4 regions of the Streptomyces sp. SCSIO ZS0520 genome follow, and region 2 is predicted to be linked to each of the others. Evidence: riboswitches for the same ligand, from Rfam matches in the RefSeq annotation. Region 2 holds a riboswitch; each other region holds the start of a gene.
The links. Region 2 has a riboswitch for cyclic di-AMP ahead of MID12_RS30890 (LysM peptidoglycan-binding domain-containing M23 family metallopeptidase). Riboswitches for the same ligand answer to the same signal wherever they lie in the genome.
Positions count from the first base shown of each region.

Region 1: another riboswitch for cyclic di-AMP. It lies ahead of MID12_RS17430 (M23 family metallopeptidase); the one in region 2 lies ahead of MID12_RS30890 (LysM peptidoglycan-binding domain-containing M23 family metallopeptidase).
Region 3: another riboswitch for cyclic di-AMP. It lies ahead of MID12_RS30120 (C40 family peptidase); the one in region 2 lies ahead of MID12_RS30890 (LysM peptidoglycan-binding domain-containing M23 family metallopeptidase).
Region 4: another riboswitch for cyclic di-AMP. It lies ahead of MID12_RS04975 (M23 family metallopeptidase); the one in region 2 lies ahead of MID12_RS30890 (LysM peptidoglycan-binding domain-containing M23 family metallopeptidase).

Region 1 is NZ_CP092644.1:4,436,148-4,443,798, forward strand. It holds gene MID12_RS17405 (alpha-hydroxy-acid oxidizing protein) at 1-695, opposite strand, end outside; gene MID12_RS17410 (esterase/lipase family protein) at 943-1,893, opposite strand; gene MID12_RS17415 (alginate lyase family protein) at 2,422-3,633, shown strand; tRNA gene MID12_RS17420 (tRNA-Met) at 3,706-3,779, shown strand; gene MID12_RS17425 (PP2C family protein-serine/threonine phosphatase) at 3,978-5,225, shown strand; cyclic di-AMP (ydaO/yuaA leader) riboswitch at 5,489-5,632, shown strand; gene MID12_RS17430 (M23 family metallopeptidase) at 5,644-6,693, shown strand; gene MID12_RS17435 (aldo/keto reductase) at 7,068-7,651, shown strand, end outside.
Region 2 is NZ_CP092644.1:7,533,311-7,540,961, reverse strand. It holds gene MID12_RS30905 (ATP-binding protein) at 5-1,885, opposite strand; gene MID12_RS30900 (MBL fold metallo-hydrolase) at 2,264-3,451, opposite strand; gene MID12_RS30895 (SGNH/GDSL hydrolase family protein) at 3,610-4,401, opposite strand; gene MID12_RS30890 (LysM peptidoglycan-binding domain-containing M23 family metallopeptidase) at 4,604-5,509, opposite strand; cyclic di-AMP (ydaO/yuaA leader) riboswitch at 5,514-5,707, opposite strand; gene MID12_RS30885 (tyrosine-protein phosphatase) at 6,139-6,936, shown strand; gene MID12_RS30880 (aspartate aminotransferase family protein) at 7,001-7,651, opposite strand, start outside.
Region 3 is NZ_CP092644.1:7,365,508-7,373,158, forward strand. It holds gene bioD (dethiobiotin synthase) at 82-816, opposite strand; gene MID12_RS30100 (adenosylmethionine--8-amino-7-oxononanoate transaminase) at 865-2,127, opposite strand; gene bioB (biotin synthase BioB) at 2,120-3,319, opposite strand; gene MID12_RS30110 (8-amino-7-oxononanoate synthase) at 3,542-4,678, shown strand; gene MID12_RS30115 (ATP-binding protein) at 4,898-5,341, shown strand; gene MID12_RS30120 (C40 family peptidase) at 5,454-5,927, opposite strand; cyclic di-AMP (ydaO/yuaA leader) riboswitch at 5,931-6,131, opposite strand; gene MID12_RS30125 (ABC transporter permease) at 6,653-7,651, opposite strand, start outside.
Region 4 is NZ_CP092644.1:1,501,957-1,509,607, forward strand. It holds gene MID12_RS04960 (GNAT family N-acetyltransferase) at 1-2,613, opposite strand, end outside; gene MID12_RS04965 (HPr family phosphocarrier protein) at 2,773-3,054, shown strand; gene MID12_RS04970 (GntR family transcriptional regulator) at 3,378-4,064, opposite strand; gene MID12_RS04975 (M23 family metallopeptidase) at 4,263-5,045, opposite strand; cyclic di-AMP (ydaO/yuaA leader) riboswitch at 5,059-5,246, opposite strand; gene MID12_RS04980 (M16 family metallopeptidase) at 5,449-6,819, opposite strand; gene MID12_RS04985 (M16 family metallopeptidase) at 6,828-7,651, opposite strand, start outside.

The DNA.
Region 1 (7,651 bases), 3.1 Mb from region 2:
CGCAGGACCGCGGCGCCCGGGTCCTCCTCGGGGGTGCGGTCGAGGAGGCCGCGGAAGACCGGGTCGCCGAAGTAGTTGGCGAGGCAGTGGCCGCGCAGCTGGGGGAAGTTGGCGGTGGCCAGGTCGCGCGGGCGCCAGCCGGTGACCCAGGTGTCGAGGGTGACCACGATGCCGCGGTATCCGGCCAGTTCGGCCCGGCGGACCAGATTCTCCGCGAGGTCCTTGTCGGTGGGCGTGTACAGCTGGAAGAAGCCCGGGGTCTCCTCGAACTCGGCGGCCACCGCCTCCAGCGGGTCCACCGACAGCGTGGAGGCGACCATCGGCACCCCGGTCAGCTCCGCCGCCCGCGCGGCCGCCAGATCGCCGTGGCCGTCCTGCGCGCACAGGCCGAGCACCCCGATCGGCGCCATGAACAGCGGGGAGCGCAGCCGCATCCCGAACAGGTCGACGGACAGGTCGCGTCGGGCCGCCCCGACGAACATCCGCGGCACCAGACCCCAGCGCGTGAAGGCCGCCGCGTTGGCGCGCTGGGTGTGCTCGTCCCCGGCGCCGCCCGCCACGTACGACCAGACCGAGGGCGGCAGCGCTGCCCGGGCGGCGGACTCCAGCTCCTCGTGGGTGAACGGGTACTTCGGCACCAGGCCGCCGAGTCCGTTCAGATAGATCTCCTGCTGGTAGTCGCCGAACTGGCTCATCTACTCGCCTCCACCGCTTGCCGGTTCTCGCCGTTCCCGCCGGTCGTGCGCCGACGTCCGTACCGGGGCGCCCGTACGGACGCGCGCCCTCCTGGATCAAGGATGCGAGACCCGGGCCGCCGCCGGGCGGTTCGCACGAGATCCGCCCCGAAAGGTTTCTTCTGTGGCCGGAGCAGTGCCCCGCTCCGGCATGCCGCGGCCCCGGCCCCCGCACGGGGAACCGGGGCGGCGGGCGCCTGCGGCCGGGTCAGAGCACCAGGCCGTAGTCCTTGCACTCGGGCTTGAAGTCCGGGACGTCCGGGCCGAGTTCGTTCAGCACGTTCTGCAGCGTCGGGCTGTCGTTGAACAGCCCGATGTGCGAGGCCGGGTCGTCCGGGCACTGGTCCTGGAGGGTGATGTTCTCCACCCCCGCACCCTGGAGGAAGGCGTTCTTGTACGGGGTGACCACCCAGTCCTTGGTGGTGGCGACGACGACATAGCGCACCCCGGGCACGGTGTCGCCGTCGGCGAACAGCTCCCGCTGGAAGTCGGAGCCGGCGATCTGGTCCTTGACGCCCTGGGTGCCGGCGAAGTCGAAGAGGCCGTTGACGAAGCCGAGCAGGTGCAGCTTCTCGGCGAGGGTGGTGAGGCCGCTGAGCGTGGTGCCGTGGTTGCTCGGGGCCAGGCCGATGTTGACGTCGACCTTGTCGGCGCCGCCGAGGCGCTTGAGGTAGTAGTTGGCGACCAGACCGCCCTGCGAGTGGCCGACCACGTCGACCTCCTCGGCGCCGGTGGCCTTCAGGACCTTGTCCACGAAGGCCTTCATCTGCTCGCCGGAGCTCGCGACGCTCTTCAGGCCGCCGACCCGGTTCAGCGAGAGCAGCGGGTGCATGCCGTAGTTGAAGGTGAAGACGCAGTAGCCCGCGTTGGCCAGCATCGGGGAGAGGGCGACCCAGTTGGCGCCGGAGTTGAAGAAGGTGCCGTGCACCAGGACCACCGGCTTGCGGTGCTCCCCGCTCGGCTTGCAGTTCCAGTCGTTGGCGCCGGCGACCTTGTCGGGGCTGAGGGCGTAGTTCTTCAGCGCGGTCCCGACGCCCCCGACGGGGTAGGTCTCGCGGTCCTCGGTGGCCTGGGCGGTACCGGCGGTCAGGGCGCAGGTCACGGCGAGGGCCGCGCCGGCTGCCGCCAGGCGGGCCCCGAGCGGGGTGAAGCGGCTCATGGACGGTCCTTCGGTCGCGGACTCCGCCAGCGGGCGGACCGTCGTGGACGTCCCGCACGACGCGCACCCCCGTTGGCGCTCGGTTGACGCTCAGCATGAGCGAGGACGGGGCGGAGCGCTTTGTAGCGGCGACCAGAGTTTCGGGCCCCCGTTGTGACGCGTCACCAAAGCCCGCGCCCGGCCCCTACCGCCGGATCCGGGTGCTCCTTCCGGGGGCCGCCGGCCGAGGGCAGGGGGGTGGCCGGCGGTCCCCTTCCGTGCGGGTCCGTCAGTCCCGCCCGGTGTCCGTCCAGTTCAGGCGCGTTCGGGGGCGCGCGGAAGTGTGCGTGCGCCATGCGGTCCGGGTGCGGCGTTCACACGGGGCGTGCACCGGCCCCGGCCCTCGCCCCCGGGAAGCGCCACGTACCGGTAAAGAGCCCTTTGCGCGCCCATGACCTGCGCTTTTCCCGGACCCCGTGCAGCGCAACAGATCAGGCGGGCCGGGCGGCCGAGGGGTCAGGCTGCTGGAAGCCGACCCCGGAGGTGGACATGCGCCCCCTCGCGCACCGTGCGCTCGCGGCCCTGCTGGCGCCGCTGCTCGTCCTGCTCGCCTCGGCCTGCGGGAACCAGGGCCGCGCCGCACCCCGGCCGCGCTCCGCCCCCGGCCGCGAGTTCCGGCACCCGGGCGCGCTGGTGAGCGGGGAGCAACTCGACGCCGTACGCCGCCATGTGGAGCACGGCGAGCAGCCCTGGCTCGGCGCCTTCCTCGCGATGCGCGACAGCCGCTACGGCGACCTCGGCCACCGGCCCCGCCCCTACGCGACGGTGGCCTGCCCGCCGGACACCCGCCCCGGCCGCGGCTGCGTCGAGGAGCGCGAGGACGCGATCGCCGCCTATACGCAGGCGCTGCTCTGGTACGTCACCGGGGAGCGCGCGCACGCCGCCGCGGCCGCCCGGATCATGGACGCCTGGTCGGCGAAGGTCCGGCGGCACACCGAGGGCAACGCCGGACTCCAGGCCGCCTGGGCGGGCGCCACCTGGGCCCGCGCGGGCGAGGTGCTGCGCACCCCGGGCTCCGGCTGGCCGCGGGCCTCGGTCCGCCGGTTCGGCGCCATGCTGCGCGGCGCCTACCGGCCCGCGGTCACGGCCGGCGCCGCCGACTTCAACGGCAACTGGGACCTGGCGATGACCGACGCGGCCCTCTCCATCGCCGTCTTCCTCGACGACCACGCCGGGTTCCGGCGCGCCCTGGACCGCTTCCGGGCCCGGGTCCCCGCCTACTTCTATCTGCGCTCCGACGGGCCGCTGCCGCGGACCCCGCCCGGCAGCCGGGTCCGCGGCGCCGACGCGATCCGTACGTACTGGTTCGGGCAGCGGGTCTTCCGGGACGGCCTAGCCCAGGAGAGCTGCCGCAACTTCCAGCACGCCGGGTACGCGCTCGCCGCCACCGCGCACATCGCCGAGACCGCCTGGCACCAGGGCGTCGACCTCTACGGCCCGTACCGGGAGCGGCTGCGCGCCGCCGTCGAGTTCCACGCGCGCTACCAGAACGGCGCCCGGGCCCCGGCCTGGCTCTGCGGCGGAAAGGTCCGGCGCACCCTGGGCCCCGATCTGGAGGTCCTGGTCAACCACCTGGAGAACCGGCTCCAGCTGAAGCTGCCCCAGGCCGACCGCCTCCTGCGCCGCACCAGGCCCGCCGGGACCGACGACCTCTTCGTGGCCTGGGAGACCCTGACCCAGGCCGGAAATCCGGCGGGCTGACGGGCCCGGGCGGCCCCGGCGGGAAAATGGTGCGAGGCACCCCCGCGGATGGCGTAGACTTCATTTCACCGACGCGGGGTGGAGCAGCTCGGTAGCTCGCTGGGCTCATAACCCAGAGGTCGCAGGTTCAAATCCTGTCCCCGCTACTCAAGGCCGGAGGCCGGAATCCCTGATCGGGTTCCGGCCTCCGGTGTTTCACTTCTCTCCTCTTCCCCTGCCGCCCGTCCGCGGGCGTGCCGTACGTGCCGTGCGGTCCTCACCCGCACGGGTCCGCCCGGTCGACCGCGCGGGCCGCAGGGGAAAGGCTGAGCAGGAGTGCCGTCCGAATCCATGGGAGTCCAGTGGTGGGGAGCCGAGGCGAGCCCGGCGGGGCGCACCGCCCCGCACGCCCGGAGGCGGCGGGGGCCGTGCCGGAGGAGGCCGCGCTGTCGCTGCACGGGGCGAACGCCGACCCCTCGCTGCGCCCGCAGCGCCGCTCGCTGTCCCGGACCTTCTTCCTCGTCCTGCCGGTGCTCCTGATCGTCTTCGGCATCTACTACGACGCGGCCACCCCCGCCCTCTACACGGCCCTGCCGATGTTCACCGCGGCCCCGCTGCTCGCCGCGCCCGTCTACACCACCCGCGGGGTCGCGCTCACCGGCGCCTTCGCCACCCTCGCGGTCTTCCTGCTGCGCGTCCAGGACGCGGACCTCGACGAGGTCGAGGGCACCACCGAGGCGATCACCGTGGTCACGGTCTCCTTCCTCGCGCTGCTGATGAACGGGGTGGTGCGCCGCAGCGGGGACCAGCTCGCCTCCGCCCGCGAGATCGCCGAGGCCGCCCAGCGCGCCGTGCTGCCCGAACCGCCCGACCGCTTCGCCGGTCTGCAGATCGCGGTGCGCTACGAGGCGGCGCAGGCCGGGGCGTTCATCGGCGGCGACCTCTACACCGTGCAGGACACCCCGTATGGGATCCGCATGATCGTCGGCGATGTGCGGGGCAAGGGGATGGGCGCGGTCTCCACCGTCGCCGTGCTCATCGGCACCTTCCGGGAGGCGGCCGAGCAGGAGGTGACCCTGGAGGCGGTGGCCCGGCGGCTGGACCACGCGCTCGCCCGGGAGGCCGGACTGCGGCGCGGCACCGAGGACTTCGAGGCCTTCACCACCGCGGTGCTCGCCGAGGTGGTGCACGAGGGCCGGACCGTGCGGCTGCTCAACCGCGGGCACCCGGGGCCGCTGCTGCTCGACGCCGAGGGCGGCCTGCGGGTGCTCTCGGCGAGCCGGGCCGCGCTGCCCCTCGGCCTCGCCGAGCTGAGCACCGAACCGGACCGCACGGACGAGGCGGAGTTCCCGCTCGGCGCCACCCTCCTCTTCCACACCGACGGACTCTCCGAGGCCCGGGACGCCGAGGGGGTCTTCTACGATCCGGTGGCCCGCCTGCGGGGCCGGGTCTTCCCGGCGCCGAGCGCCCTGCTGACCCTGCTCGTGGAGGAGGTCAGGGCGCACACCGGCGGCGGGGCGCGGGACGACATGGCGCTGCTCGCGGTGCGCCGTCCGGCCGCGGGCAACGGGACGGCGAACGGGCAGGGCGGAACGGGCACCTCCGAAGGCTGAGCGGGCCGCCGGGACCGCTCCGAGGGTCACGGTAGGTGAGCGTCCGACGCCCCTGGGATAACAATTGACGCACCGTCAGCATTGCGGGGATGTGAGGAAGACGGCTCCGTGGGGGTCAACTCGCCCCGCTGCGGCCCCCGATGTCCCTATCGTCCCGCCCGGAACGGGTCAAGGATCACCGGGAAACCTTGGAATACCGGGCCCGGGTCTATTAACGTTCGATAACGCAGCGCGGTCGTCACAGCCGTCACACGCGACGGCTCCGCGCGCACGCGCCTAATCCCGCAAGGGAGCCGGGGAACCACTTCTTGGGGTGAATCGGCCGCCTCTTCTTCGAGAGGCGGCGGTAGGAGACCTTCCTGCTCCGAACCCGTCAGCTAACCCGGTAGGCGAGAAGGAAGGAAAGGAGTACGCCTCCGTGGCGTCCAACGGCCCCGCTACACGCGTCACTTATGTGCCCGGTGACGAAGAGTCCTCCTTCGGGCAGCCCTTCGGAGAACCTCTCGAAGAGCCCCTCGGAGAGTGGAATCCCACGGCGGAGTCGGTCCGCCCGGTGCGCGGCAGACACCGCGTCATCAAGCAGCGCGGCGGCCTCGCCCGCAGCTCCACCGTGCTCGGCGTCGGCGTCATCGCCGCGGTCGGCGCCGGGGGCATGGCGACCGCCCAGGGCGGCAAGCCGCCGGTCCGCATCTCCGTACCCGATGTCTCCGCCGTCACCGCCTCGCTGCCCGAGGCCAAGTCCCTGCCGGGCGTCGGCGACCTGGTCGCGGGCTCCGGCGAGGACTCCGCCGCCGAGGCCGCGGCCCCGCTGAGCGCCGCCGGGCAGAGCGCCTCCGAGGACGCCGGGGAGTCGCTGCGCAGCCGGATCCTCCAGCAGGCCGAGCAGCAGCAGGCCGCCGCCGACACCGCCGCGCAGAGGACCGCCGAGGAGGCCGCCACCGAGCGGGCCGCCGAGGAGGCCGCCGAACTGCGCGAGAAGGCCGAGAAGAAGGCCGCCGCGGCGAAGAAGAAGGCCCAGGAGGAGGCCCGGCGCAAGGCCGAGGAGGAGCGCCTGGCCAAGCTCGCCAAGATGTTCTCGCTGCCCACCTCCTCGTACACCCTCACCTCGCACTTCGGCGACGCCGGTTCCATGTGGTCCTCCGGCCACCACACCGGCCTCGACTTCGCCGCCCCGACCGGCACCCCGCTGAAGGCCGTCCACACCGGCACCGTCAAGTCCGCGGGCTGGTCCGGAGCCTACGGCTACCGCACGGTCCTGGAGCTGGAGGACGGCACCGAGGTCTGGTACTGCCACCAGTCCTCGATGAGCGTCAGCGCGGGCCAGAAGGTCAGCACCGGCGAGGTCATCGGCCGCGTCGGCGCCACCGGCAACGTCACCGGGCCCCACCTGCACATGGAGGTCCACACCCCGGACGGCACGGGCATCGACCCGCTGTCCTGGCTCCAGTCCAAGGGCATCAACCCCTGAGACCCGGGAATCCTTGAGGCCCCGGAACTTCTGAGGCCCGGGAACTCCTGAGGCGGAACTCCTGCGGCCCGGCCACGCTGAGACCTGATACCGGTCCCGGCCCCGGCCGACCGCAGGACCGACCCCTTCCCGCAGCGGCATCCGCGGTGCGACAGCGCCGCCGGGTGCCGCTTCCGGTTGCGGCGGCCGGGTTTCGGCTCCACCGGCCGGGCGGGTACTACGGTGGGCGGTCCGGCCCGCGCCACACGGCCCGCCGTCCGGCGTGCGGCCCCGCACGCGCACACTGGTCGCGTACCCATGAACCACCGGCGCACACCGGCCACTTGCCCCGCAGGCGGCCCGGCGCCCGTACCCGGGAAGAGGTCACGGCTCCCATGTCCGCACCGCTCACCCTCGGCAACTCCGGTATCGAGGTCTCCCCGCTCGCCCTCGGCGGCAATGTCTTCGGCTGGACCGCCGACGAGAAGCAGTCCTTCGCGGTCCTCGACGCCTATGCCGCGGGCGGCGGCACCTTCGTCGACACCGCCGACTCCTACTCGGCCTGGGTCGAGGGCCACCGGGGCGGCGAGTCCGAGACCGTCCTCGGCGACTGGCTCGCCTCCCGCGGCAACCGCGAGGACCTGGTCATCGCCACCAAGGCGGCCCGCCACCCCGAGCACCTGGGCCTCGCCGCCGGGACGCTGCGCGCCGCCGCCGAGGCCTCGCTGCGCCGCCTGCGCATCGAGCGGATCGACCTCTTCTACACGCACTTCGACGACCCCGACGTACCGGTCGAGGAGATCATCAGCACTCTGGACGAGCTGGTACGGGCGGGCAAGGTCCGCGCGGTCGCCGCCTCCAACATCAGCCCCGAACGCCTTCAGGAGTCCCTGGACTTCTCCGACCGCGCGGGCATGGCCCGGTACGTCGCCCTCCAGGCCCACTACAGCCTGGTCTCCCGGGACACCTACGAGGGCGG
Region 2 (7,651 bases):
CGGTTCATCCGGTCGGGGCGCTCCCCCGCCGCGCGGCTCCCGGATCGGCGGGGAGCGGCGCCTCCCCCTTGGGGCCGCCCGGGGTGCGGGCCGGTGGCCGCTGCGCCTCGGCGCGGCTGACCCCGCTGCGGAAGGCGGCCATCAGCCCGGGGTCGTGCACGGCCTGCGGTCCGGTCTCCTCCGGGTGGCGCGCGGGCGCCTCCCGCAGCTGCGGGGCGAGGCTCTGCTGCGCCCGGCGGCGGGGCAGCCGGGGCGGTCGCTCCGCGGGCACCGCCGGGCTCTCACCGCCGGGCTCCGGACGGGGGGCGCGGGCCGGGGGCACCGCCCCCGCCCGGACACCCGCGATCCGGGCGCCCGCCTTGGCGATACCCGGCGCCGAACCACCCATCGGCAGCGCGGTCTCCGCCTCCCGCCCGTCCCGCCCGTCCCCGCGGTGCGCCACCGGGACGGGGGTGCCCTGGGCGGGGGTTGGGGTGCCGTGCGCGGGTGTGCCGTGCGCAGGCGTGCCGTGCGCGGGCGTGCCGGTGACCGGCGGCGTACGAGGGCTGAGGGCCGCGGGCCGGGCGGGGCCGGGCAGCGGGGTGCCGTGGGCCGGAGTGCCCTGGACCGGGGTGCCCTGGGCGAGGGCGGGTCCGGGGCTCGCGGCGGCCGGGGTCTGTTCGGGGGCGGCGGACGCCTCGCCGCCGGTGCCGACGAGGGAGCCCGGCAGGACGAGCACGGCCTGCACTCCCCCGTAGATATTGGCCTGCAGCCGTACCGCGATGCCGTGCCTGCGGGCCAGCTGGGAGACCACGTAGAGGCCGATGCGCCCGTCCTGGAGGAGCGAGGCGACGTTGACCTGGGCGGGGTCGGCGAGCAGGGCGTTCATCCGGCTCTGCTCGTCGCCGGGCATGCCGAGGCCGCGGTCCTCCACCTCGACGGCGAGTCCGGCGGCCACCGGATTCACCCGCAGCAGCACCTCGGTCTTCGGGGCGGAGAACACCGTGGCGTTCTCGACCAGTTCGGCGAGCAGGTGGATCACATCGGCGACCGCGTGCCCGCGCACCGTGCCCTGCACCGGCGGCACCAGTTTCACCCTGGCGTACTGCTCCACCTCCGCGACCGCCGAGCGCAGCACCTCGGTCATGCTCACCGGATGGCTCCACTGGCGCCGGGACATCGCCCCGCCGAGCACGGCCAGGTTCTCCGCGTGGCGGCGGATCCGGGTGGCCAGGTGGTCCACCTGGAAGAGGCCCTTGAGCAGGTCGGGGTCCTCCACCTCGTTCTCCAGCTCGTCGAGCAGGGAGATCTCGCGGTGGACCAGGGACTGCAACCGCCGCGCCAGGGAGACGAAGACCTCCAGCTTCTGCTCGCTGCCGGTGCGGCTGGGCAGCCGGGCGGCCTGGGTCACCGCGGCCACCGCGGCCTCGTGCGCGCGGGCCACCTCCCCGGCGAGCAGGTCGAAGCTGTCGCCGCCGGGCTCGCGGGCCTCCGGGCGGCGCCGCTCGGGCGGGGCCTCGCCCCTGCCGAGCGCCTCGACCAGGCGGCGCAGCTCGCTCTGGCCGCGTGCCGTGCTCCGGCGCAGTGCTCCTATCCGCTCCTGGAGGCGGTGTGCGCCGCGCCGGGCGGCGAGGGCCGCGCCCGCGCAGCCCCCGAGTGCGCACAGGACGGCGAGGACGAGCAGGCTCCACCCGCCCGCTCCCGGGGCGGGCGTGGTGAGGACCAGCGCCAGGAGTGCCGCGAGGGTGCCGAGCGCCACGGTCGCGGCCGGGATCAGGGCGAGGCGCAGCAGCTGCGCTCGTATCGGGGTCTCCGGCAGTGCCGTGGCGCTGCGGCCGGCCGGGCGGCCGTGGCGGGCGCCCTCACGGCGCTCCGCACGCTCGCCCGGTGCGCGTAGGTCAGACATCGGCGTCCTCTGCAGAGTGCTCCCAAGTCCCTGGGGACCGGGGGGAATCGGGCTCTTGCCGCGCGGTGGGCAGCGGGCGCGGGGGCCCGGCTCGTCAGGCACGGGACCGCCCTGCCGCTGCGTCGCGCGGCGGACACTCACGGTAGTCGCGCCAGGGCCCGGCTCGATACGAAGTTGACAAACTCCGGCACACAACGCCCCACTCTGGTATGAGAGTTCGCGCACACGGACGAAAGGGCAGAGGTACGACTTCTGTGAGTGCGCGCTGCCGGGCCTCGATCTGATCGGGAGGCCCCGGGGAGACACGGACGGGGGCGGCCCCCGGCACTCCGGGAACCGCCCCCTCCTCTCGTTCGCCGCGCTGCGGCGCGGGGTCGCTCAGTGGGCGACGGGCGCCGCCTGGGGCTCTCCGCTGCCGTCGGCCACGGGGCCGCCCGCCTCGGGCCAGCCGCCCTGGGGCTGGACGGCGACCTCCCGCCACCAGGGCCGCTCCGGCACCGCCCCGGCGCCGGGCTCGAACGGCCGCCCCGGCAGCGGGACGGCCACCCGCACCCCGGCCGGTCCCGCGGCGGCAAGGGTGCCCTCGGCGGGCTCGGCCCACGGGTGCGGGGCGAGGTTGAAGGTGGCCCAGTGGATGGGCAGCAGCACTCCCCCGCCGTGCCCGCCCTGGAGGTCGAGGTGGCTGCGTACGCCCTGCTCGGGGGTCATGTGCACATCGGGCCAGAACTCGCTGTAGGCGCCGATCTGGATCATCGTCGCGTCGAAGGGGCCGTGCGCGCCGCCGATCTCCGCGAAGCCCTCGAAGTAGCCGGTGTCGCCGCTGTGGAAGATCCGGTGCTCGCTGCCGCGCACCGCCCAGGAGGCCCACAGGGCGTGCTGCTGGTTGCGCACTCCGCGCCCGCAGAAGTGCCGGGCGGGGGTCGCGGTCAGGGTCAGGCCCGCAATCCGGGTCGAGTCGTGCCAGTCGAGTTCGTGGATCCGGTCGGCCGGGACTCCCCAGCGCTCCAGGTGCGCGCCGACGCCGAGCGGCACGGCGAAGGCGGTCCGCGTCCCCGCCAGCGCCTTGACGGTCGGCATGTCCAGATGGTCGTAGTGGTCGTGGGAGATCACCACCACGTCCACCGGGCCCAGCTCGGCCAGCGACAGCGGTACGGGGTGCAGCCGCCGGGGGCCGATGAAGCCGAAGGGGGAACATCGCTCGCCCCAGACCGGGTCGAAGAGCACCCGTGCGCCGTCGATCTCGGCGAGGACGGTGGAATGGCCCGTCCAGGTGAGCCGCAGCCCGCTCGCGGGCGGCGCGGAGAGCTCGGCACGGCTCGGCCGGTGGAGCGGGATCTCGCCCGCGGGCAACCGGAGCAGCCGGGCCTGCTTGCGGAAGTACGTCCTGGCGAGCTCCAGGGTGGAGCCGGAGGGGCCGCTGCGGGTGGGCTCGGGATTCTGGAAGGAACCGTCGGCGTAGTGCGGGGATCTGCGTATGCGTGCCAGGCGCTCACCGGCGGGATCCGCGCCGAAGGCGGCGGGCCTCAGTGAGCGGAGCCCGGAGCGCAGGGAACGGGTACCGGCCACGGGACCTCCAGGTGATGTCGGTCGGACAATCCATTATGTGCGCAGTAACAGCGACACCGGGGGTCACATTTCCGGGCGCCCGTTCCGTCGTACCCACCCCGGCTCGGGCGAACGCGCACCCGGAGGGAGCAGCCGTCCCGCCGGATCCCCGGCCCCGGTCACAGCGGCAGCAGGTCCGGCCGCTTGGCCGCCGCGTGGTCCCCGCTGGACTCGCCGCGCAGCCGCCGCCCGATCCAGGGCACCAGGTACTCCCGGGCCCACTGGACGTCGTCCCGCCTGCCCTCCAGGGAGGTGCGGGGCGGCATCGGCGGCCAGGGCTGCTCCGGGTCGGCGGGCACCTCGACGCCGAGCAGTTGCCCGGCCCTGAGGGCGACCCGGGTGTGCCCCTCGGGCGAGAGGTGCAGCCGGTCCGCGTCCCAAGCCCTGCGGTCCTGCACGGACTTGAGGGACCACAGGTCGAGCACCCGGCACTGGTAGCGGTCGGCCACCGCGCGCAGATGCCCGTTGTACGTCGCGATCTTCCCGCGCAGATGCCGCAGGACCGGTACGCCCCTGGTGTCGAAGCCGGTGGCGACGACGATGGTGCCGACCGCGTTCGACAGCGAGGCGATGGCCTCCTCGAAGCGCTCCGCGGCGTCGTCGGGATCGGTGCCGGGCCGGATCATGTCATTGCCGCCCGCGCAGACGGTCACCAGATCGGGGGCGAGTTCCCGGGCGCGCGGCACCTGGTCGGCGACGATCTGGTCGAGGAGTTTTCCCCGTACCGCGAGATTGGCATAGCGGAAACTGTGTTCCGGTGTCCGGTCCGCGAGCAGAACGGCCAGCCGGTCGGCCCAGCCGACACAGCTGCCGTCGGGGCCCGGATCACCCACCCCCTCGGTGAAACTGTCGCCGACCGCCGCGTAGGACCTGAATTCGTCACGTCTGAAGGATGTCGAATCTGCTGCCACGTCGGGCCATTTTTCTCCTTCGCCCGTGACCTACGCCACCGTAATAAGGGGTTGACGGCTCGTGAGATACGCCACCGGGAAAATCTCCGTCAACTCGGAATAAGCGCAGGGGAGTCGGCGGCACGGGAGAGCGGGGCGAGACAGGCGGCGAGGACCGCACCCCGTGCGGGTGCGGTCCTCGCGGTGCGCGGTGTCCGGTCGGTCAGACGTCCACGCCGTGGGCGCGCAGGTAGCCCAGCGGGTCGAGGTCCGAGCCGTAGTCCGGGGTGCTGCGGATCTCGAAGTGCAGGTGCGGGCCGGTCACATTGCCGGTGGCGCCGGAGAGCCCGACCTGCTGGCCGCCGCTCACCTGCTGGCCGGCGGAGACGGAGAGCTGCGAGAGGTGGGCGTACTGGGCGTAGCGCCCGTCCTCCAGCTGGAGCACGACCTGGTTGCCGTAGGCGCCGCCCCAGCCCGCCGAGACCACGGTCGCCGGGCCGACGGCCTTCAGGCTGGTGCCGGTCGGGACCACGAAGTCCACGCCGGTGTGGTAGCCGCTGGACCACATGCTGCCGGACTGGTGGTACGGGGTGCCGACCGAGGAACCGGCGACCGGGAGGGTGTAACCGCCGGTGTTCTCGGCCTTCTTCTCGGCCGGGGCCGCCTTCTTCGCCGGGGCCTCCTTCTTCACCACGGGCTTCTCGGCCTCGGCGGGCTTCTCGGTCTTCTTCGCGGGAGCCTCGGCCTTCTTCGCCGGGGTCTCGGCCTTGGCGCCGAGGGTGAGCTTCAGACCGGGGCGGATCAGGGCGGGGTCGGAGCCGACGGCCTCGCGGTTGTCCGCGTACAGCTTCTTCCAGCCGCCGCGTACGTCCTGCTCCTTGGCGATCTTCGCGAGCGAGTCGCCGGGGGCGACCGTGTAGCGCTCGGCCCTGTCGCCGTTCTTGCCGTCCTTCGCGGCGGCCTCGGTGGCCCCGGTCTTCACGGCCGCGGCGTCGTGGGGGCTCGCGGCGTGGGCACCGGCGGCGCCCATGAGCGGCAGGGCGAGTGCGGCGCCACCGGTTCCGGCGACGGCCAGGGAACGCAGCAGACGGCTCGACTTCGTACGGCGGTGCTTGCCCTTGACAGGCATGGTGGATTCCTCTCCGGCGCCTGCGAGGTGAGCTGTCGGGTTAGGGCTGGAGATGCCCCGCCGCGCTCGCGCGGCTTCACCCCGAGCCGTCCCCTTGAACCGGGGAAACGGCGTACTGCCTGTGGATCCCCCGCTCCTGCCGTTTCACGGGTGAGTGTGTGGAAACCGGACGGCGGCAGGATTCGGCGTCCATCCGGAGTGAGCGAGACGTTAAGCGAACCGGAATGGGCGGGACAAGCGGTGAATTCACCGCCGCATTCCTTTTCTTGATCCTCGGCGAAAAGGACGGTGACACTGCGTGGAACATTGATCTTCCGGCTTCTTTGGCGCCCTTGCCGGGCTTGCCCGTACGGCCGAAAGTCCCGGCCACCGACCGTCACGAATATGAGCCTGCTCACGCACATCACGGCCAGGAGTCTTTATTTCGGGCATCAGCGGAAGAGAGTGAAGAGCACGGGCAATTCCGGCAATACGGGTCTCCGGGCGGCGAGGTGACGGCCGCACCCGGTGCACGTCCATGGCCTCCACGGGCATCCGGCGGCGATGATGGCGGCCACGGCAGGTGCCGTATCGTCGGAAATCGTGACCGTCCGCGATCAGCGCGGGCGGCCCACTGGGAGGAGTCCTAGGTGACGCAGCAGGTCCCGTCGACAGAGCCGCGGCTGACCGGGGTACGCAATTTCCGTGACGTGGGCGGGCTGCCGACCGTGGACGGCAAACGCGTCAGGGCGGGCCGCCTCTACCGCAGCGGGCACCTCGCGCACGCCGACGAGCAGGACGCCGCCTTCCTCGCCTCCCTGAAGCTGCACACGGTCTTCGACTTCCGCAACGCCGGTGACCAGGCCCTGGAAGGCCCCGACATCGAGCTGCCCGGGGTGCGCAACCTCAACCTGCCGCTCACCGACCCGGCCTCCGGGGTGGAGTTCTGGTCCATGGTCCGCGAGGGCGACATCGCCCAGCTGCGGGAGCTGCTCGCCGACGGCAGGGCCGAGGCCCGGATGAAGGGCTCGTACCGGGCGATCATCACCAGCCGCACGGCGGAGCACAGCCGCGTCCTGCACGAGATGGCCGACGGCGGGCTGCCCGCGCTGATGCACTGCGCCGCGGGCAAGGACCGGGCCGGCCTGTCCGTCGCGGTCAGCCTGCTCGCCCTCGGTGTGGAGCGCGCGGCGATCGAGGAGGACTACCTCAAGTCCAATGCCGCGCACCGGCGTTACAAGGTCCGCCGCAGCGCCGACGCCCCCGGCGGCACCTCCCCCGAGGTCATGGAACTGCTCAGCCCGATGTTCGACGCGCGCCTGGAGTACCTCGACGCCGCCTTCGAGGCCATCGAGGAGACCTGGGGCGACGTCGAGACCTACCTCGGCCGGGGCCTCGGCCTCACCCCCGAGGTGCGGGAGCGGCTGCGCGCGGACTTCCTCGACTGAGGAACGCGAAGGCAGGACGGGGGCCTTTCCGGGCCCCGGTGGCGACGGCCTCGGGCCCGCGTCCTCAGCGGCCCGAGACCGCCTGCTTGACCAGGGTCCTGCCGAAGTCCCACATCAGGCCCCCGCCGCTGTGCGCCTCGTCCATGACCGCCCGGAAGGCGGTGACGAAGCGGTCCACGTCCGCCTCGTCGACGACCAGCGGCGGGATCAGCTTGATCACCTCCAGATGGTCCCCGGAGACCTGGGTGAGGATGTGGTGCTTCTGCAGCAGCGGCACCACGACCATCTGCGCGAACAGCCCCTTGCGGGCGGCCTGCAGCATCGTCCAGCGCCCGCGCAGCCGCAGCGAGGACGGCCTGCCGAACTCGATGCCGATCATCAGGCCCCGGCCGCGCACCTCGCTCAGCAGCTCGTACTCGTCGACCAGCGCGGCGAGGCGGCTGCGAAGGAGTTCGCCGGTGACGCGGGCGTGCGCGACGGTCTGCTCGTTCTCCATGACCGAGAGCACCGCGAGCCCCGCGGCCATCGCCTGGGCGTTCGCGCCGAAGCTCGCCGAGTGCACCAGGACGCGGTCCATCGAGGAGTAGACCTTCTTGAAGATCCACTCCTTGCCGAGGGTGGCGCCCACCGGGACGTACCCGCCGGAGAGCGCCTTGGCCACGCAGACCAGGTCCGGCTCCACCCCGTCCTCGTGCTGGTAGGCGTAGAAGTCCCC
Region 3 (7,651 bases), 170 kb from region 2:
GGCCGGTCGGACGGCTCCGGGCCCCGAGCGTCCGGGCCTGAAGCGTCCGAGCTGCCGGGGATTCCGTCCGCCGGGCGGCCGTCAGCCCGCCGTGTAGGGCGGCGCCGCCTCCCGGGCCGTGAACTCCGCCGCCTGCCAGCTGCCGTGCAGGTCAGGGGCGAGCCAGCCGGGGGCCGCCGCCCGGAAGTCCACCGGACGCAGGGCGCCCGCGCCCTCCGGCACCGCCCCGAGCAGCGGGGCGCCGGTGACCGCGGGCAGGTCCGCCAGATTGCAGCGCTCGGCGAGATCGGGCCGCCGCGGCCAGCTGCCGAGCACCAGGCCGCGCAGCTCCACCTCCCGGGCCCACAGCGCCTCCGCGCTCAGCTCCGCCGTGTTGAGGGTGCCGAGCCCCGCGGGCACGACGAGCACCACCGGCGCCCCGAGCAGCCGCGCGGTGTCCGCCAGCGTCGCGCCCTCCTCGTCGAGGCGGACGAGCAGACCGCCCGCGCCCTCCACCAGGACCAGGTCGTGCTCGGTGGCCAGCTTCTGCGCGGCTTCCGCGATCTCCACCGGCCTGAGCGGCGCCATCCCCGCCCGCCGCGCGGCGGTGGCCGGGGCCAAGGGCTCGGGATAGCGGGCGAGTTCGGCCGTGGTCACCGGGCCGCCGAGCCGGGCGGCCTCGGCGGCGTCCCCCGGCTCACCGACCGGGACACCGGTCTGCGCGGGCTTCAGCACCGCGACCGTCCGCCCGGCCGCCAGCGCCGCCGCCGCCAGCGCGGCCGTCGCCACCGTCTTGCCCACCTCGGTCCCCGTACCGGAGACCACCCATACCGTCACCTCAACGCACCTTTCCCGCTCTCCGGCCGTCCCTGACCGGGGAGCCCTTCAGCCCGCCGCCGCCGCGGCGCACACGGCCCGCGCGATACGGGCCACATCCTCCTCGCCCGCGACATACGGCGGCATCGTGTAGACGAGATCCCGGAAGGGCCGCAGCCACACGCCCTCCTCGACCGCGGCCTTCGTGGCCGCCGCCATGTCGACCTCGTGGTCGAGCTGGACGACACCGACGGCGCCGAGCACCCGCACCTCCCGGACCCCCGGCAGCTCGGCCGCCGGGGCGAGACCGCTCTCCAGGCCCGCGCCGATACGCCGGACCTCCGCCCGCCAGTCGTACGAGAGCAGCAGGTCCACCGAGGCCTGCGCGACCGCGGTGGCCAGCGGATTGCCCATGAAGGTCGGACCGTGCGCGAGCACCGGCACCTCGCCCCGCGAGATGCCCTCGGCCACCCGCGGGGTGCACAGCGTCGCCGCCAGCGTGAGATAGCCGCCGGTGAGCGCCTTGCCGAGGCAGAGCACATCGGGGGTGACCCCCGCGTGCTCCGCGGCGAACAGCTCGCCGGTGCGCCCGAAGCCGGTGGCGATCTCGTCGAAGACCAGCAGCACGTCATGGGCGTCGCAGGCCTCGCGCAGCACCCGCAGATACTCCGCGGAGTGGAAGCGCATCCCGCCCGCGCCCTGCACCACCGGCTCGACGACGACCGCGGCCAGCTCGTCCGCGTGCGCGGCGACGGCGGTGCGCAGCTGTTCGGCGTACTCCTCCTCGTAGGCGCGCGGCGGGGGACCGGCGAAGACCTGCCGCGGCAGGGCGCCGGACCACAGCTCGTGCATGCCGCCCTCCGGGTCGCAGACCGACATCGGATGCCAGGTGTCCCCGTGGTAGCCGCCGCGCCAGGTCATCAGGCGCCTCTTGCCGGGCCGCCCGAGCGAGCGCCAGTACTGCAGGGCCATCTTGAGCGCGACCTCGACCGAGACCGAACCGGAGTCCGCGAGGAAGACGTGCTCCAGGCCCTCGGGCGTGATGTCGACCAGGGTCTTCGCCAGCCGGACGGCGGGCTCGTGGGTGAGCCCGCCGAACATGACATGGCTCATCCGGTCCAGCTGTCCCCGTACGGCCTCGTTGAGCACCGGGTGGTTGTAGCCGTGGATGGCCGACCACCAGGAGGACATGCCGTCCACCAGCTCGCCCCCGTCGGCCAGCCGGAGCCGGACCCCGCTCGCCGATTCCACGACGAGCGGGTCCACCCGGCCCGGCATCGGCCCGTACGGGTGCCAGACGTGCCGGCGGTCGAGAGCGAGCAGGTCACGCATTGGGCGCGAGGTCCGTACCCGCTCCGCGGCGCCGGACGGTCACCAGGTCGGTGCGCGCCCCGGACTCCACCGCCACCGCGGGCTCCGCGGTCTCCTGCGGGGCGGGCACGGCGGGCGCGCTGCCGCAGACGCCGCCGCCCTCGCCGCCGGAACCGCAGGAGCCGGTGCCGCAGGATCCGGCCGCGTCCGCGCGGTGCTCCGGCAGGGTCGTGGTGTCCGCGCCCTCCACCTCGAAGCCCGCGTCCGCGATCATGTCCAGGTCGGCCTTGCCCGCCTGGCCCTCACTGGTCAGGTAGTCGCCCAGGAAGATGGAGTTCGCCAGGTGCAGGGCGAGCGGCTGCAGCGAGCGCAGGTGCACCTCGCGGCCGCCCGCGATCCGGACCTCCACGTCCGGGCAGACGAAGCGGACCATGGCGAGGATGCGCAGGCAGTGCTGCGGGGTGAGGTGCCACTCCTTGGCCAGGGGGGTGCCCTCGAAGGGGATCAGGAAGTTGACCGGCACCGAGTCCGGGTCCAGCTCGCGCAGCGAGAAGACCACGTCCACCAGGTCCTCGGCGCTCTCGCCCATGCCCGCGATCAGCCCCGAGCAGGCGGAGAGCCCCGCCGCCTGGGCCTGGTGCACGGTGTCCACGCGGTCCTCGAAGGTGTGCGTGGTGGTGATCTTGCCGTAGGTGCCCTCGGAGGTGTTGAGGTTGTGGTTGTAGGCGTCGGCGCCCGCGGTGCGCAGCCGCTCGGCCTGGCCGTCGGAGAGCAGGCCGAGGCAGGCGCAGACCTCGATGCCCTCGTTCTGCTCCTTGATCGTCTCGATGGTCTCCGAGACCCGGGTCACATCGCGGTCCGTCGGCCCGCGGCCGCTGGCCACCAGGCAGACCCGCTTGGCGCCGCCCGCGACACCCGCGGCGGCGGCCTTCGAGGCCTCGTCGGGCTTGAGCCAGGTGTACTTGAGGATCCCGGCCGTGGAGCCGAGGCGCTGCGAACAGTAGGAGCAGTCCTCGGGGCACAGGCCCGACTTGAGGTTGACCAGGTAGTTGAGTTTCACCCGGCGCCCGAACCACTGCCGCCGTACCTTGCCGGCCGCGGCCACCACATCGAGGATCTCGTCGTCGGAAGTGGCCAGTACGGCCAGCGCCTCTTCACGGCTCGGCAGCTCGCGCCGAAGCCCCTTGTCCACCAGCGTGTTCAGCAGGTCCATGCGCCCGATCCTCGCCTACGCCCCCGCCCCGGGCCAAGGCGGGAAGGGACAAGACAGGGCCCGCGACGTGTGGGTATTGCCACACAGTGGTGGCCTGGCAGTCCCGCTAGGGTCTGTGCACTGCCTACAAAACCGCACTGTGGGCCCGTCGTGTGGACCCGGGGACCCGGTCGGCTCCGCGTGATCCGCACGACGGGCCCTTGGCCCGGGCCGGAGGAACGCATGGCTGGACCGTTCGACTGGATTGAGGAGCAGGCCCGGCTGCGGCACCGCGCGGGTCTGGTGCGCACCCTGCGCCCCCGGCCCGCCGACTCCCCGCTGCTCGATCTCGCGGGCAACGACTACCTCGGCCTCGCCCGGCACCCCGAGGTGACCGGCGCCGCCGCCGAGGCGGCCCGGCACTGGGGCGCCGGGGCGACCGGCTCCCGCCTGGTCACCGGCTCCACCGCACTGCACGCCGAACTGGAGGCGGAACTCGCCGCCTTCTGCGGTTTCGAGTCGGCCCTCGTCCTGTCCTCGGGCTACGCCGCCAACCTCGCCGCCCTCACCACGCTCGCCCCGCACGGCTCCCTGATCGTCTCGGACGCCGCCAACCACGCCTCGCTGATCGACGGTTGCCGACTGGCCCGCGGCACCACCCAGGTCATCCCGCACGGCGACCTCGACGCGCTGCGCAAGAACCTCGACGGCCACCCGGGCCCGGCGCTCGCCGTCTCCGACTCCGTCTTCTCGGTGGACGGGGACGCCGCCCCGCTCACCGCGCTCGCCGGGGTCTGCCGCGAGTTCGGCGCGGCCCTGCTGGTGGACGACGCCCACGGCCTCGGGGTGCTCGGTCCCGGCGGGCGCGGGGCCCCGGCCGCGGCGGGACTCGCGGGCGACGGGGACGTGGTGGCGACCGTGACCCTCTCCAAGTCCCTCGGCAGCCAGGGCGGTGCGGTGCTCGGCCCGGCCCGGGTCATCGACCACCTGGTGAACACCGCCCGCACCTTCATCTTCGACACCGGCCTCGCGCCCGCCGCGGTGGGCGCCGCCCTCGGTGCCCTGCGCCTGGTCGAGCGCGAGCCGGGGCGCCCCGAGGCGGTCCGTACCGTCGCCCGCGACCTGCACGCGCGCCTGACCGAGGCGGGTCTCGAGGCGGTACGCCCCGACGCCGCCGTGGTCTCGGTCCGCGCGCCCTCACCCGGGCAGGCCCTCCAATGGGCCGCCGACTGCCGGGAGAAGGGCGTCTCGGTGGGCTGCTTCCGCCCGCCCTCGGTACCCGACGGCATCTCGCGCCTGCGCCTGACCGCCCGCGCCGATCTGACGCCCGCTCAGATCACCGAGGCGGTACGGGTGATCGTCGCGACCGCGCCGCGCTGAGCCCGGCCGGGCAACCGCAACGGAGTCGGCGGCCCGGGCGCGGTGAGCGGTGACCGCGCGGATTTCACCGCATCGGGCGACAGTTGTCCGCACTTCCGGGTGGCCGGGGCCCTGCGGGGACGGCCGCGGTGGCACGCTGTCCCCCTGCACCGGCCCGGGTCCGGACCGAGGGCACGCCGCAGTCCTCGCCCCCGGCACGGTGGGAAGGGACGCCGTGCCATGGCCGATCACCAGGAAGCAAGCCTCACCCTCCCGAGCCGGCCCGCCTCGGTGCCCGAGGCCCGCAGATTCGCGGGCACCGTCCTCGCCGAGTGGGGGCTGCCCGCCACGGCCGAACTCACCGACAGCGTCCGGCTGATCGTCTCGGAACTGGTCACCAACGCCGTACTGCACACCCTCGGCCGGTCCCCCGTCCTGACCGTCCTGCTCCGCCTGGAAGGCGAGACGGTACTGCGGATCGGCGTGCGCGACAGCCACCCCGGACTGCCGCGAAGACCGGCGGCCGAGGGCGAATGCCCGGACGGGGGACGGGGGATGGACATCGTCCAGTGCCTCACCGCCCACCACGGAGGGGAGTTGAGCGTGCTCCCGGACGCGGCGGGCGGCAAGACGGTGTGGACGGTGCTGCCGGTGGTGCGGAGCGCCGAGCCGCTCCCGCAGTGACGTTCCGCCTGGGGGCCCGGAGTCGGCCCCGGGGTGCCTCAAGCGGGCGTACGGCAGCGGGAGTTGCCGCGGGCGGTGCGGGGCGCGCGGCCGGGGCACCGCCCGCTCGGCGTCAGTCCACCCGGCCGTACTGGACGCTGCTGCTCCAGATCTTCTCCAGGCGCACCACGGCCCCGGTCTTGGGGGAGTGCCAGATGCGGCCGTGGCCCGCGTAGATGCCCACGTGGTAGACGTTGCCGCGGTAGCCGAAGAAGACCAGGTCGCCGTTGCGCCGCTGGGCGGGAGACACCCGCTTCGTGGCGTTGAACTGCTGCTGCGCGGTACGCGGCAGCTCCTTTCCGGCGTGCTTGAAGGCGTACTTGGTCAGACCGGAGCAGTCGAAGCTGTTCGGTCCGGTCGCCCCGTAGCCGTACGGGGCGCCCTGCTTGGAGGCGGCGACCTCCAGGGCCTTGGTGGCCGGGGCGAGGGCCTGGGCGTCCGGGGCGGTGCCCGGCAGGGAGATGCCGCCGCCCACGGCGGCGAGGGTGAGGGCCGAGGCGGTACCGGCCCGGGTGAGTACAGCGGGGACACGATTGAGCGCGGACATGCGCAACCCTTCGTCAGCCGCCTGTGAAGGATGACCTGTCGGGTTCGGGCTGGCGAAGTCGCCCGGCCGCGGTAGCGCGACTTGACCCCAAGGACCGCTCGGATACGGCTCCGGCGGCCCGTACTGCACGGGTCCTCCACTCCTGCCGATCCACTCCTGTCGACCGGACATCCGGACGGCGGCAGGACTCGGCGTCCGCCCGGATCGCCCCGCCCCTACGGCGGGGGCTTGTCGTCGCAAGCGATGTTCACGCACGGACGCGCCGCTTTCCGGTCGGAACGGGGCCGCACAATTCACCGGCCGATTGGTCCGAATGTGTGGAGCGCCCCTCGCGAGCACCCGCGTCCGCACCGCGCGCACCGCCCGCACCTGCGAAGAAGGCGCCCGCGCCGCGTACCCGCCTCCCAAACGGCGCAACTCAGTTCGGTTTCCTCTCCGGCCCGATATCCCCCGACCAGGGGTACCCCGACTGGCCCGTTTCACCGCGCACTTCACGGTCACGCGCGCGGGAAGCGCGATGCTTCGCGGCCCGTACGGGGCACTTGGCGCCGCCCTCGGTCAACAGGGCATGACGGCATGGCGGGTGGACCGGGCCACCGGCATCCGGCGTGCCGGGGAACCGACTTCGGGCGGCGGACCGCCAACTCCCTTGCGGGACATACGCATCGGGCCGTGCACCCCCGTCCGCTACAGCGGGGGTGCACGGCGGTTCGGGGAAGGGGTGTTCAGACCGCGGGGTGCGGCTCGCCCGTGGCGGAGGACCCGGGCGGGGCCGAGCCGCTGCCGCCGCGGCGCAGTCCGGCGCCGACCAGCACGGCGGACAGGCCGAGCAGCGCCCAGACGCCCAGCGTCAGGAGCGGCCCGGAGGCGGCGGCCCCGTCGAAGAAGCCCACCGACCTCAGCAGCGAGCCCTCGGCCCCCGGCGGCAGCAACTGGCCGATCCGGCCCACCGGCTCCGGCAGCAGCTCGGGGCTGGTGGCGACCCCGGAGAACGGGTTGCCGAGGAAGATCACGAGCAGCGCGCCGACGCCGATCCCGGCCCGTCCGAGCAGCGAGGCGATCCCGGCCACGGCACCGCCCACGGCCAGCGTCGCGAGCCCGAGCACCCCGGCCTCCGCCCACCAGTCGCCCCGCAGGATGCCGAGCCAGTTGTCGGTGAGTCCGGTCGCCACCAGGCCGACCAGGGCCGAGGCGCCGAGCAGTACCGCGACGGCCCGTACCCCGCGGATGCCGAGCAGGGTGACCACCGCGCCGGAGGCCACCCCGGCCATCGCCAGGGGGAGCACGATCGCGTTCAGACCCGACTGCCGTGGGTCCTCCTCGGAGGCGGCGACGACGTCCTCCACGACCGGCTCGCCGTCCGGTGCCTGGGCGCGTGCCGCCTCGGTGAGCAGCTGGGCGACGACCGGGCCCGCGGCGGTCGCGGTGAGGAGCTTGCCGCCCTCCGGGGTGGCCACCATCGCGCCGTAGACCTCGCGGTCCTCGATGGCCGTGCGGGCGGCGGCCTCGTCCGTGTAGCGGTGGATCTCGAAGGCGCCCTCCTGGCTGCCGAGCCGCTTCTCCAGGGAGGCGACCGCACCGGCGGGGCCGGCCACCCCGAGCGGGACCTCGCGCGGGGCGGTGCGGGCGGCGGGCCAGGCGAAGGCCCACAGGGCGAGGGTGACGATCAGCGGGATGAGCAGGACGACGCCGAGGAGGCGGCGTGCGGGCGGCGCGGCACCCGG
Region 4 (7,651 bases), 6.0 Mb from region 2:
GAGCAGTTCGGAGGCGGCGCCCGCGAGACCGAAGGTGAGGACGGCCCCGGCGGCCGGGTCGACCACGGCGCGCACCACGGTGTCCACGCCGCGCGGCATCATCGCCTGCACCACCGGGCGCAGCTCGGCGGGGCTGCCGAGGCTCTCGGTGAGTTCGGCGTAGGCGCGGCGCAGCTGGTCCTCGTCGGCGAGGTCGAGGCGGACGCCGCCGAGGTCGGCGCGGTGCCGCAGATGCGGGGCGGTGGTCTTGAGGGCGACCGGGTAGCCGAGCTCGCGGGCGGCCTCGGCGGCGGCGTCCGCGCCGGGCGCCGGGGGCGAGGGGCGCACGGCGATGCCGTAGGCGGCGAGCAGCGCCTCGGCGGCCACCGGTTCGAGGGTGTGGCCGCGGGGGTCGTCCTCGGCGCCGGCGAGCTGCTCCTCGATGAGCGCGGCGGCGGCCTGCTCGTCGATGTCCTCGTACTCGGGCACCCGGCCGGGGTCGGCGGCCCATTCGCGGCGCCACTGGGCGTAGCGCACGGTCTCGGCGAGGGCCCGCACGGCGCGCTCCGCGGCCGGATAGGCGGGGATGCGGCGCGGCGGGCCGGGCTCGGCGTCCGGGCCGCCGGGGTCCGCGACGCCGGTGTCCGGGGCGCCGGTGACGGAGGAGCCGGTGGGCGCGGGGCCAGGGGTCGCAGAACCGGTGGCCGCGGGGCCCGGGGCGTCGGGCCGCGGCCTCGGGGTGGCGGAGGAGGAGCGGGGCGGGGCGGTGCTGGTCGCGGCGGACAAGGCCCGGGCCAGTCCGCCGAGTTCGAGGTGGACGACGGCCACCGGCTTGGCCGGGTACTCGGCGGCCGCCGCGCGCAGGGCCTCTGCCAGCGCCTCGTCGCCCGCGCCGCCCTCCTGCACGCTGGGGATGGCGGTGACCACGACCGCGTCGCACAGCTCGTCGGCGAGGGCCCGGCGCAGCGCACCGCGGAAGGCCTCGGGCGAGGCCTCGGTGGTGAGGTCGAGGGGGCGCAGCGGGCGCAGCCCCTCGGAGAGGCAGGCGTCGTAGGTGAGCAGGCCGAGGGATTCGGAGTTGCCGAGGATGGCCACCCGGGGCCCGCCCGGCAGCGGCTGCCCGGCGAGCAGCAGCCCGGCGTCGACGAGCTCGGTGATGGTGTCCACCCGGATCACCCCGGCCTGCCGCAGCAGGGCCGAGACGGTGGCGTACGGCAGGCGGCTGGCGCGGACCGCGTGGCCGAGCGGGGAGACCCCGCTGTGCCGGGCGCCCTGCACCACCACGAGCGGCTTGGCGGCGGCGGTGCGGCGGGCGAGGCGGGTGAACTTCCGCGGATTGCCGAGGGTTTCGAGGTACATCAGGGCGACATCGGTGTCCGGGTCGTCGTACCAGAACTGCACGAGGTCGTTGCCCGAGACATCCGCCCTGTTGCCCGCGGAGACGAAGGTGGAGACGCCGGTCACCCCGGTCACGCCGCCGCCGCGCCGGTGCAGGCTGGAGAGCAGGGCGATGCCGATGGCGCCGGACTGCACGAACAGGCCGATGCGTCCGCGCCGCGGCAGCTCGGGGGCGAGCGAGGCGTTGAGCAGGGTGCCGGGCGCCGTGTTGACCACCCCGAAGGCGTTCGGCCCGATCAGCCGCATCCCGTACGAGCGGGCCTGGCGCACCAGTTCGCGCTGGAGCTCGCGCCCGGCGGGGCCGCTCTCGGCGTATCCGGCGGAGAGCACCACCAGCCCCTGGACGCCGTGTTCGCCGCACTCGGCGACCGCCTCGGGGACCTGCGGGGCGGGCACCGCGAGCACCGCGAGGTCCACCGGCTCGGTGATCTCGGCCAGGGTCCGGTGCGCGGGTACGCCGTCCAGCTCGGTCTGCTCCGGCGCGAAGGCCCGGTTCACGGCGTGTACGCGGCCCTGGTACCCGGCGGCCAGGAGATTGCCGAGGACGGTGCGGCCCACTCCGCCGGGGGCCCGGCCGGTGCCGATGACGGCGACCGAACCGGGGTTGAGCAGGCGCTGCACGGAGCGGGCCTCGGCGCGCTGCTCGCGGGCCCACTGCACGGCGACCGAGGCCTCGGTGGGCTCCAGGTCGAAGGAGAGGCGGACGACGCCGTCCTCGAAGCTGCGCTCCTGCTGGTAGCCCGCGTCGGTGAAGACCTTGATCATCTTGCTGTTGGCGGGCAGCACCTCGGCGACGAAGCGCCGGATGCCGCGCTCACGCGCCACCGCCGCGATGTGTTCGAGGAGGGCGGAGGCGACCCCGCGGCCCTGGTGCGCGTCCTGGACGAGGAAGGCGACCTCGGCGCCGTCGGCCGGGGCGGAGGCGGCCCGGCCGTTCGCGTCGATGCGGTCGTAGCGCACGGTGGCGATGAACTCGCCGCCCACGGTGGCCGCGAGGCCCACCCGGTCCACGTAGTCGTGGTGGGTGAAGCGGTGCACATCGCGGGCGGACAGGCGCGGGTAGGGCGCGAAGAAGCGGTAGTACTTCGACTCGTCCGAGACCTGCTCGTAGAAGCTGGTCAGGCGGTCGGCGTCCTCGGTGGTGATGGGCCTGATGCGCGCGGTCCCCCCGTCGCGCAGCACGACGTCCGCCTCCCAGTGGGCGGGGTAGTCGTGCCGGTCCGACGGCGTCTGCATGGGGCCAGCGTACGGGTCCCGGCCCGGTGCGGGCCCGTGCGGGAGGCGGACCCGGGGGTGGGCGCGGCCCGGCGGGGCGGGGGTCGCGTGGGGCGGGGCGGGCGTGCGCGACACTGGATGCCGAGACGGTGGGACACCCGAGCAGAAGGGCTGCATCAGATGGCTGAGCGTCGCGTCAAGGTCGGCTGGCCGGAGGGCCTCCACGCCCGGCCCGCCTCCATCTTCGTCCGTGCCGCGGCGGCCTCGGGGGTGCCGGTGACGGTGGCCAAGGGCGAGGGCGCCCCGGTGAACGCCGCCTCCATGCTGGCGGTCCTCGGGCTCGGGGCGCTGGGCGGCGACGAGATCGTGCTCAGCTCGGACGTGGAGGGCGCCGAGCAGGCCCTCGACCGCCTGGCGAAGCTGGTCACCGAGGGGCTCGGGGAACTGCCGGAGACGGTCTGAGGCCTGCCGGGACGGGCTGAGCCGCGGGACGGTACGAGGCCTGGCCCAAGGTCGGTTCGCGGTCCGGCCCGACGTCCGTTCGCGGTCTGAGGCGGTTCGAGGCGGCGGGCGAACGGCGCGGGAGGACCCCGGCGCGGGAAAGCCGGCATCGGAAAACGGCGCGCGGGAGAATTCCGCGCCGCCGGTGGGCAGGACATGCAGAGCGCCGCATCGGCCGAATTCTTTCGGTGCGGCGCTTTCCTCTTCCCGGCCGCCGAAAAGGAATGCGGGCAGCAGAAAGAGACGCCTGCGAAATGCTCTGCCCTTTGTATACGGCAGCCGTGTTAATCGCGGCCGCTCGCCGTGTTTACGGCATGTTGCGAACTCCTCACCGGCGGGCTCTTCCTGGCGAACCGCACCCGGTAGCCGGCGGCCGCCCGCTCGTGGTGCAGGGCCATGAGCCCGCGCGCCCGCTCCGCGTCCCCGCGGGCGACGGCGTCGACTATCGCCCCGTGCTCCGCCCAGGAGTCCGCGGGCCGCGCGGGCCCCTCGGCCGTGTACATCCAGGCGATCTTGTGCCGCAGCTGGGTCAGCAGGGTGATCAGGCCGGGGCTGCCCGAGGCCTGGACGAGGGTCTCGTGGAACCAGCCGCCGAGCGAGCGCAGATCCTCGCTGTGACCGCGCCCGGCCCGCTCCTGCCCCAGCCTGACCAGGCCCCGGAGCACCTTGAGATGGGCCTCCGTACGGCGCTGCGCGGCCCGGGCGGCGGCCAGCGGTTCGAGCACCGTCCGGATGTCGAGGACGTCGGCCGCCTCCTGCTCGGTGGGCTCGGCCACGCAGGCGCCCGCGTGCCGCCGGGTGATGACGAAGCCCTCGGCCTCCAGGGTGCGCAGGGCCTCGCGCACCGGGACCCGCGAGACGCCGTAGCGCCGGGCGAGGACTTCCTCGGTCAGCCGCCCGCCCCGCTCGTGGACCCCGGCGACGATGTCGTCCCGGATTGCCGTGCATACCGTGTGCGCGGGAATGCGCATGACCGGACCTCCGCATTGATCCGCGCGTAACGCTCTGCAGGAACACTCGTGTCGTGACTCTATTGCAGAACGACGGAATTTCCGATGGCGGATGGGAATCCGGAGATATTTTTGGGACAACCGTGAAAGCCCCGGCTCACGAGCCGGGGCTTTCACGGCATTTCCGCCCAGGGCCTGTCCGGCCGTGCGGCGTTCTCGTCAGAGGTCGACGCCGTGCGAGCGGAGATAGGCGACGGGGTCCATGTCGGAACCGTAGTCGGGTCCGGTGCGCGCCTCGAAGTGGAGGTGCGGTCCGGTGGTGTTGCCGGTCGCGCCGGAGAGGCCGAGCTGCTGCCCGGGGGTCACCGACTGGCCGACGCTCACCCCGATCGAGGAGAGGTGCCCGTACTGGGTGTACGTGCCGTCGTGCATCTTCAGCACGACCTCGTTGCCGTAGGCGCCGCCCGAGCCGGTGCTGACGACGGTGCCGCGGCCGACGGCGTGGACCGGGGTGCCGGAGGCGGCGTGGAAGTCGACGCCGGTGTGGCTGCCGGAGGACCAGATCGCGCCGCCGGTGCGGTAGCCGGTGGAGACGTAGGAGCCGGAGACGGGCGCCACATAGGCGTTGAGGCGGCGGCGTTCGGCGGCGCGGGCGGCGCGCTCCTTCGCGGCGCGCTCGGCACGGGCCTTGCGCTTGGCCTCCTGGGCCCGGCGCTCCGCCTCGGCCTCCGCCTTCCTCTTGGCGGCGGCCGCGTCGGCGGCGCTCTCCTGGGCGTCGGCCTGGGCCGCGATCTTCTCGGCGAGCGAGGTGCCCACCTCGTCGACGGCTATCGCGCCGGCCAGCGCCGAGCCCTCGGGCTCCGGCTGGGCCGCGCCCGCGGGGGACGCGAGGGTGCCGAGGACGCCCGCCGTGGTGAGGGCGGCAACTCCCGCGGCGGTGGCGGAGGTACGGGTCAGGCGGCTCGGCCTGCGGTGTCTGCCGCGGGCACGGGTGATCGCCATACGTGTGGCTCGTCCTTTCCTTCCCTGTCGCCTACCGGGTTAGCTGACGGGTTCGGAGTAGGAAGGTCTCCTACGGAACGCCCTTGCGGGGGCGCCCGATTCACCCCAGGAACTGCGTTCCCGCCGCCGCGGACGGCGGGCGGGAGGTGGGTCCCCGGCTCCCCTGGCTCGCGCCGTGGGGGGACTCGGCGATGGCTGCCCGGTGCCGCGGGTGCGGCGCACACATGACGAACAGCCGGAGAGACGCTAAGCGGGACAACCGCCCGGACCAAACCGAAACGGGCTTTTGTCACGCACACCACACGGCAGATCGGAAACCCAGCACCAATACGGACATGACTGACCCCGGCGGCCATGTCGCCGCCGGGGTCGGTCGCGGGGCGCGGGCGCCGCCGCGGGGCCTCTACTGGCCGGTGACCACGGTCACTTCGCCGATGCCGAGGGCGCGCACCGGCTCCTCGATCTGGGCGGCGTCGCCGACGAGCACCGTGACGAGGCGGTCCACCGGGAAGGCGTTCACCACGGCGGCGGTCGACTCGACGGTGCCGGTCCCGGCGAGCTGCTGGTAGAGCCTGCCCTGGTAGTCGTCCGGGAGTTGCTGCTCCACCTGGTCCGCGAGCGTCGAGGCGACGGCGCCCGCGGTCTCGTACTTCAGCGGGGCCACGCCCACCAGGTTCTGCACCGCCACATCGCGTTCGGCGTCGGTCAGGCCCTCGGCGGCGAGGGTGCGCAGCACCTTCCACAGGTCGTCGAGGGCGGGGCCGGTGGAGGAGGTGTCCACCGAGCCGGAGATGGCGAGCATCGCGGCGCCCGAACCGTCCTCGGCGGACCGCAGGACCTGGGTGAAGGCCCGTACGCCGTAGGTGTATCCCTTCTCCTCGCGCAGCACCCGGTCGAGGCGGGAGGTGAGGGTGCCGCCCAGGCAGTAGGTGCCGAGCACCTGGGCGGGCCACACGCTCTCGTGGCGGTCGGGGCCGATCCGGCCGATGAGCAGCTGGGTCTGGACGGCGCCGGGGCGGTCCACGATGACCACCCGGCCGGTGTCGTCGGCGGTGACCCGCGGCGGGGTGCTGGGCTCGGCGGTGCCGCCGGTCCAGGCGCCGAGGGTGTCGCCGAGCAGGGCGTCCAGGTCGATGCCGGTCAGGTCGCCGACCACGACCGCGGTGCCGGTGGCGGGGCGGACGTGCTTCTCGTAGAAGGCGCGTACGGCGGCGGAGTCGATCGCGGCGACCGTCTCCTCGGTGCCCTGGCGCGGCCGGGACATCCGGGACCCCTCGGGGAAGAGCTGCCGGGACAGCTCCTTGGCGGCGCGGCGGCCGGGGTTGGCCGCCTCGTGCGGGATCTCGTCAAGGCGGTTGCGGACCAGCCGCTCGACCTCGCTGTCCGCGAAGGCGGGGGCGCGCAGGGCGTCCGCGAGCAGACCGAGGGCCTTGGCGAGCCGGGAGGCGGGCACCTCCAGGGACAGGCGCACACCGGGGTGGTCGGCGTGCGCGTCCAAGGTGGCGCCGCAGCGCTCGAGTTCGGCGGCGAACTCCTCGGCGGAGTGCTTGTCGGTGCCCTCCGAGAAGGCGCGGGCCATGATGGTGGCCACGCCGTCCAGGCCCGCGGGCTCGGCCTCGAGGGGGCTGTCCAGGAGCACCTCCACGGCGACGACCTGCTGGCCGGGGCGGTGGCAGCGCAGCACGGTCAGGCCGTTGGCGAGGGCGCCGCGCTCCGGTGCGGGGAAGGCCCAGGGCTTGGCCTCGCCGGCCTGGGGCTGCGGGTGGAACTGCATGGTCGCGCTCACTTCGCCGTCTCCTCGTCGTTGCGTGCGGCCTCGGCCTCGTCGCCCTCGGCGGTCAGCGGCTCGTAGACGAGCACCGCCCGGTTGTCGGGGCGCAGCCGCGCCGCGGCGACCTCGCGCACCTCCTCGGCCGAGATGTCCAGGACGCGCTGCACCGCGGTCAGCGCGAGCTGGGGGTCGCCGAACAGGACGGCGTAGCGGCAGAGTTCGTCGGCGCGGCCCGCGACGGTGCCGAGCCGGTCCAGCCACTCGCGCTCCAACTGGGCCTGGGCGCGCTCCATCTCCTCGGGGGTGGGGCCCTCGGCCGCGAACCGGGCCAGCTCCTCGTCGACCGCGGCCTCGATCTCGGGCACCTCGACCTCGGCGGAGGTCTTCACGTCCAGCCAGCCGAGCGAGGGCGCGCCCGCCAGCCGCAACAGCCCGAAGCCGGCGGCGACCGCCGAACGGTCGCGGCGCACCAGGCGGTTGTAGATCCGGGAGGACTCGCCGCCGCCGAGGACGGTCAGCGCGAGGTCGGCGGCGTCGCCGGCGCGGGTGCCGTCCTCGGGGAGCCGGTAGGCGGCCATCAGCGCGCGGGCCGGGACCTCCTCCTCGACGACCTCGCGCAGCTGCTCGCCGATGGTCTCGGGCAGCGAGCCGTCGCGCGGGGCGGGCTTGCCGTCGTGTCCCGGGATGGAGCCGAAGTACTTCTCGATCCAGGCGAGGGTCTGCTCGGGGTCGATGTCGCCGACCACCGACAGGACCGCGTTGTTGGGCGCGTAGTAGGTGCGGAAGAAGGACTGGGCGTCCTCCAGGGTGGCCGCGTCGAGGTCGGCCATCGAGC